2 regions of the Comamonas sp. Z3 genome follow, and region 2 is predicted to be linked to the other one. Evidence: predicted binding sites of a transcription regulator. Region 2 holds the regulator's gene; the other holds the start of a gene.

Region 1 (4,210 bases), on a different contig from region 2:
CAAGACCAGATGGCCGCGCGCGCGGCCAAAGAACTCGAAGACGGTTTCTACGTCAACCTCGGTATCGGCATTCCCACACTGGTGGCCAATCACACGGGTGACAAGGAAGTGTGGCTGCAGTCCGAGAACGGCATGCTGGGCATCGGCCCCTTCCCGACCGAAGACCAGGTCGATGCCGACCTGATCAACGCCGGCAAGCAGACCGTGACCACGCTTCCCGGCTCGGCCATCTTCGGCTCCGACCAGTCGTTTGCCATGATCCGCGGCGGCAAGATCAATCTGTCCATTCTGGGTGCCATGCAGGTGTCCGAAAAAGGCGATCTGGCCAACTGGATGATTCCCGGCAAGATGGTCAAGGGCATGGGCGGAGCCATGGACCTGGTGGCGGGCGTCAAGCGCGTCATCGTGCTCATGGAACATGTGGCCAAGAAAAAGGACGGTACGACCGACCTGAAGATTCTGCCCAGCTGCACCCTGCCGCTGACGGGTCTCGGCGTAGTGGATCGCATCATCACCGATCTGGGTGTGATGGACGTGACACCCGAGGGCCTGAAGCTGGTGGAGCTGGCCGAGGGCGTGAGCTTTGACGAGATCCAGTCCAAGACCGGTGTGACGCTGCTGAAATAAGCGGCGCTGCGCTCCCGGGCAAGAACCGCTGCGGCGGTTCTTTTTTTATGCCTTTTCTGCGGGATCAGCAGAATTAATAGCTGCCGGAGTCGATAGGACAAGCGATGTAAGCGGTTTTTTGCTTTAATTGTGGCCCACAAATTATTGCAATCTGCAACAATCGAGTTTGATTGAGCAGACAGAAAAAGAGCGCTTTGATGAGTGAGAACGCTGGTGCGCAGGGGCACGAGACCGATGTACATTTTTTGCGCGCAGTCACCGATATGGCCGAGCATACGGAGGTCATGACAGGCGATGCAATCTATACCGACAAGGGCATGAAATTGGTGGACAAAGGCACACGTGTTGACAGTCGTCTCTATGACCGTCTGGTCATGCACAAGCTGCGTGACCCGATCGATGCCAACCTGGTCACGGGCGACCTGGTCGACGTGGCATCCCTGGTCGCTCTGGCGCGCCAGCAATGCGAGCAGGTCGATCTGCTGCATCGCATGGTGGCGTCCATCGGCGATGTCGAGCGTCTGCTGGCACCGCTCAAGAGCTTGCTGCTGCCCCAGGCCATTGCCTTCAAGCTCACCGTCATGCGCGAGCAGCGCACCGACCTCTACCAGCACAGCCTGCAGATGACTCTGGTGGCGATCTTTCTGGCGCTCAAGAACGGCTGGACCGAGCGCGAATGCGTGCCGCTGGCCACGGCCGCGCTGCTGCACGATGTAGGCATGCTCTATATGGACCCGGTCTGGACCGACCCGGACCACCGCTTGAGCGGCGAGGAACGCAAGCATCTGGTCGCGCATTCCGTCACCGCCATGCTGGTGGTGCGCAGCACAGAACTGTATTCGCGCGCCGTGGAAATCGCCGTGCTCGAGCACCATGAGCGCATGGATGGTTCCGGCTATCCGCGCGGCATCAAGGGCAACGCCATTTCGCCCATGGGGCAGGTGCTGCTGCTGGCCGAGGTGGTCTCGGCCTTCTTCGAGAAATTCACGGACATGCCGGGCCAGCGCCTGTCGCTCATGCTGCGCATGAACCACAAGAGCTATCCGGCCGATCTGGTGCACCTGATTTTGCCGCTGCTCTACGACGAAATCAGTCCCGGCAAGCCGCTAGCGCCGCTGCAGGCCGAGTTCTCGCACAGCATCGCGGCACTGGAGGCCGCGCTGCGCAAATGGAGCGAGCTCAGGCGCGAGTTTCCCGAACATTGGCAGCAAATGCCCGATGCGCAGGCGGCGGTGCTCGTGGAGACCAGTCTTGCACAACTGCAGAAACAGCTGGCCGAAGCCGGCTCCCACCCCAGCCAGCAGCTGGATGTGTTGAGATTCTTCAAGGATGATGCGATGGGCATGAGCGAGCTGGCCCTGGTCAACCGCGAGGCCTTGTGGCAGTTGCAGGCCATCATGAACGACTGCCTGCGCCGCTGGCCCACGCTGGGGCAGGGCGGCTCCACGCTGGAGGTCGCCGTGGCCGAATGGTGCGAGGCCTGTGCCCAGCTGATGCCACAGGCTGGTCGCAATTCTGTCCTGAATGCCGACAGGCCGTCGCTGAACTGACACGATTGACTCAGAGTTTCGCCTGGGGACGGCTGTCCTCAAGTTTGATAGCTGCAGGCGCTTGATGAACGGGCGCTACACGAGTATTTCTTCAAGATTTTTTTGATCACGCCGCAGTGCGGCGTGCTTTGCCGCGTCTGCTTGTGACCTTCTGAAAAGTATTGTTGATAGCGCGTGACGCCTGATCAACAAGGGTAGGCTGCATCTGCTACTGGCCTTAGGGCCTTGTTTTGCGCGGAAATTCTGATGACTGTATATTTGTACAGTAATTGAGAATATTCCTATGCACACCCAGTCCTTGACGTCCTTGGCCCGCCCTGGCTCACTGCCAGGCATGACGGAGTCTGTCCGGAAGCAGGCTGGTACAGGGCAGGCCGCACGGCGGGGTCTGCAAGCTGCGGGCCACCCGCATTTGTCCGCCATACAGATTCCCGGTGTCTGGCGCGGCACGGACTGGCAGCTGGATGCCTCGCGGAATGTCTGGCCCAGTGGCCATGCAGCGCTGGACTGCGAGCTGCCCGGTGGTGGCTGGCCCGGCAACGCCTTGATTCAGCTGCAGCAACCCGCGCACTGTCATGCGGAGTGGGCCTTGCTGTTGCCTGCGCTGTCCGCAAGAGTGCAGCAGCATGCGGCTTCTCGCGGGGATACGCGGATGGGGCAACTGGTGCTGGTGGCTCCGCCCTATCTGCCCTTCGCCCCGGCCTTGCAGGCCGCCGGCATTGACGCAAAGCGGCTGTGCGCGGTGCAGCCGGGGCGCAGTGCCCAGGATCTGGCCTGGGCCTGCGAGCAGGCGCTGCATTGCCGGGATGTGCTGGCGGTGCTGGCCTGGTTGCCTGAACTTCCCACGTCCACGCTGCGCCGCTTGCAGCTGGCTGCCGCTTCGCTGGGGCGGCCTCTGTGGCTATGGCAGGAGTCGCAGGCCGAGCCATGCAGCTCTCCTGCTGCATTGCGGCTGAGACTGGAGAGAGTCACGACAGTCTCCGCTGCCCAGCAGGCACCGGGTTTGCAGATACAGATACTGAAGCGCCGTGGACCTTTGCTGGAGCGCCCCATACAGCTCCCGCTTTCGCAGTGGGCCTGGCAGCCCGTGCTGCAGGCACAGGCACAAAGACATGCGCGCCAGAGCGAGGAGGCTGCCATGCTCATGCAAGGGCGCATGACAGCCGCCGCTCCTGCAACGGTCTCGCCTTGGATGACGGAGGCATGAGATGGGCAGTGCAGAGCACTGGATGGCCTGGCCTCTGGCCTGCCTGAGCGAGTCAAGCCCGGTGCCCGAGAGTGCCTGCTGGTGGGCGCTGGAGTTTTCGCCGCGTGTGGCCTTGCTCGAAGACGCCTTGCTCATGGAGACCAGCATGGTGCAGCGTCTTTGGGGCGGGGCCGAGGTCTTGCTGGCGCGGCTGGACAGTGCTTTTGCGCAAGCCCGCCAGGCCGCTGCGACAGGCCTGCCGGAGTCCGCAGTCGCCAAGCCGCTGTGCGGACGGGGCCGCACGGCCTGGCAGGCGTTGGCACGGCTGCGGCTGCAGCAGGGCCGGCCTTGCGGCTCCGTCTCTGCTCCTTTGGCAGTGCCTGAGTCATCGCCGCATGCCGATGCGCTGCCGCTATGGACGCTGAGCGCCCTGGAGCAGCACAGCGCCGTGCTGCTGCGCCTGGGCTGCCGGTGCTGGGGCGATGTGCGCGCACTGCCGCGCGCGGGGCTGTCGCGCCGCATTGGAGCCAAGGCTTTGCGTGCGCTCGACGAGGCCTATGGTCTGCTGCCCCAGCCGCTTGACTGGCTGCAACTGCCTCAGCAATTCGAGCTGCGCCACGATCTGGGTTATCCGGCCCACCATGCCGATGCCGTGCTCCATGCCGCGCAGCCGCTGTTGCGAGCGCTGCAGTCCTGGCTGCAGGCCCGTCACCATGCGGTGCTGGCGCTGCAATTGCGCTGGCACCATGATCTGCGCCGTATCGACGGCCAGGAGCTGCCGGGTTGGGAATCGCTTGTCATCCGCACGGCCCAGCCCACGCAGGGCATGGCGCATCTGCAGCGCCTG
Region 2 (4,210 bases):
TCTGATCATCAACCTGGTCAAGGAACGCATTGCCCAGCCCGACTGCGCCAAGGGTTTCCTGTTTGACGGCTTCCCCCGCACCATCCCCCAGGCCGACGCCATGAAGGCCGCCGGCGTGAAGCTGGACTATGTGCTGGAAATCGATGTGCCCTTCGACGCCATCATCGAACGCATGAGCGGCCGCCGCAGCCACCCCGCCTCGGGCCGCACCTACCACGTCAAGTTCAACCCTCCCAAGGTGGAAGGCAAGGACGATGTGACCGGTGAAGACCTGGTGCAGCGCGAAGACGACAAAGAAGAAACCGTCAAGAAGCGCCTGGACGTCTACAGCAACCAGACCCGTCCTCTGGTGGACTACTACAGCAACTGGGCCAAGGCCGACGCAGCAGCGGCCCCCAAGTACCGTGCCATCAGCGGCACAGGTAGCGTGGAAGAAATCACCGAGCGCGCTCTGGCCGCCCTGGCTTCCTGATCGCCCTGATCACTCGCTCATGGAGCCTTGCCGACTTTTGGCGGTCGGGCATCTCTGGGCAAAAAGGCCGGTGTCTTCACCGGCCTTTTTTGTTCTCGAGCCTCAAGGCCCCTGCCGTTCGGCCGGAATCCATCCGATGCGGGCAAACTGCACCGTGGTGGAGTTGCTGCCATCAATATTCATAGCTATCTACGCTCATATTCATTGATTCTTAGGCAAAAAACATCCAAGATTCCAGGTATCACGAAGGATAGAAGCTCTCAGAATAAGAGCATCAACCCAATGCGCGAGGCCAGCCCATCAACTCCAGCATCAGGCTGATTCTGGCCTTGGCCGCCGGCAGGCTGCCCGCACGGTCATCCGGTGCACCCTGAGCCTGCACCACCTGCCCCTCCTCGCACCGGGTCGTGATGCGCAAAACCATGCCCTGCGCCTGCGCCCAGTCCAGGGCTGGCCCCAATGCCTGATGGACCGTGCCGTTGCCCGTGCCCACCACCACCACGCCACGCACGCACGCCGCATGCCAGGCCTGCATCACCGCCAGCGCCACGGCACTGTTGCAGCCCGCATGGCTGTGCAGCAGCTCCACCTGGGGCCATTGACCTGCGGGCGGTAAAGCGATTGCAGACGAGCCAGCCGCGGCAGCCCTCGGCAGCCCACCCGTTGCCCAGCGCAGTCGCCCCTCTTCCACCCAGCCCTGCGGACCCGCGCCGCTTCCGTCAAAGGCATCCACACGGTAAGGATGCACCTTGCGCACCTGGCGTGCGCTGAACACCCTGCCCGCCACCACCGCCAGCACGCCCCGGCCAGCGGCCTGTGCATCGGCCGCACAGGCCACGGCATCACGCAGATTGCCAGGGCCGTCGGCCGAGATGGCTGTGGCCGGGCGCATGGCACAGGTCAGCACCACGGGCTTTGCCGGGCACAGAACACACTGCAGAAACCAGGCGGTTTCCTCCAGGGTGTCGGTGCCGTGGGTGATCACGATGCCGCTCACATCATCACGCGCGAGCAGCTCGGCACAGCGCAGCGCGAGCGCATGCCAGGTGGCGTGATCCATATCCTTGCTGTCCAGCTGAGCCAGCTGCTCCGCCTGCAGCGACGCGGCAGCAACGCGCTCCAGGTCCGGCACGGCCTGCAGCAGCTGAGCCACGCCCAGCTGGGCCGCGCGGTAGCCCACGCTGGTGCCAGCCTGCTCGGCGACACCGGCAATCGTGCCGCCCGTGCCCAGGATGACGATTTTTTTGTCACGTTCCACTTGCAGTCCTCTTTAAACTGATTAAAAATACAGGTACTGGATGAACACACAGTATTCATCATCGATCGATCAAGGAATGCCCATGGACCACCCCAAGCTCACTCCCCGCCAGCAGCAGATTCTGGACCTCATCCAGTCCACCATCGCTCGCACGGGTGCGCCCCCTACCCGGGCCGAGATTGCCAGCACCTTCGGCTTCAAGTCGGCCAATGCTGCAGAAGAGCATTTGCAGGCACTGGCCCGCAAGGGCGTCATCGATCTGGTCAGCGGCACATCGCGCGGCATTCGCCTGCGCGCCGACACCGTGCGCACCATCAATGCGGCACGCGGTGCCAGCTTTGCGCTGCCGCTCACGGCCCTGGCTCCGCTGGTGCTGCCCCTGGTCGGCCGCGTCGCGGCCGGCTCGCCTATTCTGGCCCAGGAACATATCGATCAAAGCTATTCGGTCGAGCCCAGCCTGTTTGCCGCCAAGCCCGACTACCTGCTCAAGGTGCGCGGCATGTCCATGCGTGATGCCGGCATCATGGACGGCGACCTGCTGGCGGTACAGGCCACGCATGAAGCGCGCAACGGCCAGATTGTGGTGGCCCGTCTCGGTGATGACGTGACCGTCAAGCGCTTCAAGCGTACGCCGCAGGGCATCGAGCTGCTGCCCGAAAACCCCGACTACAAGATCATTCACGTCTCGCCTGAAGAGCCATTCGCCATCGAAGGCCTGGCCGTAGGCCTGATCCGCAACAGCATGTTCATGTAGCGGCCAGGCGGCCTGCCGACATCTCCGTCTGCGTACAGGAGGTGCCTCAAGCCTGTTTCCCTCTCGAGCCCAGGTGGTAGGCGCGAGGCTGCCTAGCCTCGCCCTGGGCGGAGCTTTGCCTGAAGCACGCAATCCTGCCCTTATCCATGCCGCAAGGTCATCAAGAGGAGTTGTCAAATGGGATTCGCCACATCACTGCAGTCTTTGACTCGCCGGACACTGAAAAGCCTGTCGTCCTTGCATCCTCTCACCCCGGACTTCCATTCCGGCGAAGCAAGCGCGGCCGCCACAGAGACTGCCTCCTGCAAGGCCCATCGCCCCAAGGCGGCGCAGATCAGCATTCCGGTCATGCGCGCCAATCGCGGCCGCAGCCGCCTTGGCAGCCGCGTGCTTCATCCTCGGACCTTGGTCACCACCTCGCCCATCACCGCCGAGGCGGTGCAGCCCCCCTCTGCACGGCTGCTCAAAATCGTTCAGCGTGAACCACGCAAGCAACCCGAATGCCTGCTGATCTCCGGGCGCATGGCCGATGTCTGCGCAGCGTTGGAACGCATGGTTCTCAATGAGCAGGCAGCCCGGCAGGCCTGAAAGCACGACGAGCTTGGGCTCACTGCGCTCATGCAGCGCAAGCGCGAGTCGCGACAGACCTGCAACTGATGCAGCAAGGCTTCCATATGCCCGCCTGACTGGCTGACTCGCTGACTCGCTGTGGGCCGCAGGCGCTCTCTGAAGTTTCTGCCCCGTTGATCGACAGATGGCGCGAGATGCCACTGCCGCCAGTACCGCGACGAAAAACTTCATTTCGTCGGCGCCAAACGATCTGGATCGCCATGTAAATTTCTTGCCGGACGTTCAGGCTGCTCCTGCCTGCAGAAACGCCTTTTGCAGCAGCCCGCAAGCGACAAAACTCCTTGTCAGGCGCGAATATCCGCGATCGCAGTACCCGGATCAGGGTATTGCGGCACCTTCTCGACAGTGGAAACATTCATACACACATGTCAACGAGGGCGTCCTATGAGTGCCTACCGCAAGCTCTTGCAGCACATACAGGCCAAGGACGCCAACGGCAACCTGCGTCTGATTCTGGTCTATCAGAGTTTTGACGAAGTCGACATGCCGCATGGCGTCTCCATACGCCCGTCTGCCATTTACTTCGAAACCTCCGATCACCAGAAGGTCAACTGGCTCAATCCCCAGCAGTTCGAGATGGAAGCCACTGGCGAGATCCTCAATCGCGTTCCGGCTTCACCGGAGGAATAAGCCATGTCTTGGCCTGGGCAGAATTCCCCTGCGTTCATCGCCCTGCTCCAGACAAGGTTCTGAACATTGCGCAGCCTGAAATATTGGAATAAATTGGCATTCCGGGACATCTTCCGGTATCAGGAGATTGAACATGTTCAAGCACCTGCTCATTCCCACCGATGGCACCAAACTGTCCGAGGCAGCCGTGCGCGCAGGCGTTCTGCTGGCGCGTGAGCAAGGCGCCAAGGTGACCGGCCTGTATGTCATGCCCGATTACCGCGCCATCATCTATGGCGCGGATGCCCTGCTGACCTATAACAGTGCGGAATTCGAGCGCAGTGCCAACAGCGATGCCGATGCGGCCCTGCAGTTTGTCGACCAGATCGCCAGGCCTGAAGGCGTGCCCTGCAACTTCGTGCGAGTCACTCACGCTTCTGTTTACCAAGCCATTGTTCAGCAGGCCCAGGAACTGCAATGCGACCTG

What was found. Region 2 encodes LexA, which represses DNA repair genes until DNA is damaged. Its sites were predicted from a motif close to ACTGTATNNNNATACAGT; they were not measured.
Region 1: the regulator LexA is predicted to act here: its motif matches at 2,427-2,444, upstream of imuA (translesion DNA synthesis-associated protein ImuA).

Annotation. Positions count from the first base shown of each region.
Region 1 is NZ_VOQU01000005.1:162,655-166,864, forward strand. It holds gene FSY59_RS16070 (3-oxoacid CoA-transferase subunit B) at 1-627, shown strand, start outside; gene FSY59_RS16075 (HD-GYP domain-containing protein) at 825-2,177, shown strand; gene imuA (translesion DNA synthesis-associated protein ImuA) at 2,512-3,384, shown strand; gene FSY59_RS16085 (hypothetical protein) at 3,386-4,210, shown strand, end outside.
Region 2 is NZ_VOQU01000007.1:253,441-257,650, forward strand. It holds gene adk (adenylate kinase) at 1-472, shown strand, start outside; gene FSY59_RS20890 (asparaginase) at 747-1,730, opposite strand; gene lexA (transcriptional repressor LexA) at 1,813-2,484, shown strand; gene FSY59_RS20900 (hypothetical protein) at 2,662-3,072, shown strand; gene FSY59_RS20905 (hypothetical protein) at 3,499-3,744, shown strand; gene FSY59_RS20910 (universal stress protein) at 3,878-4,210, shown strand, end outside.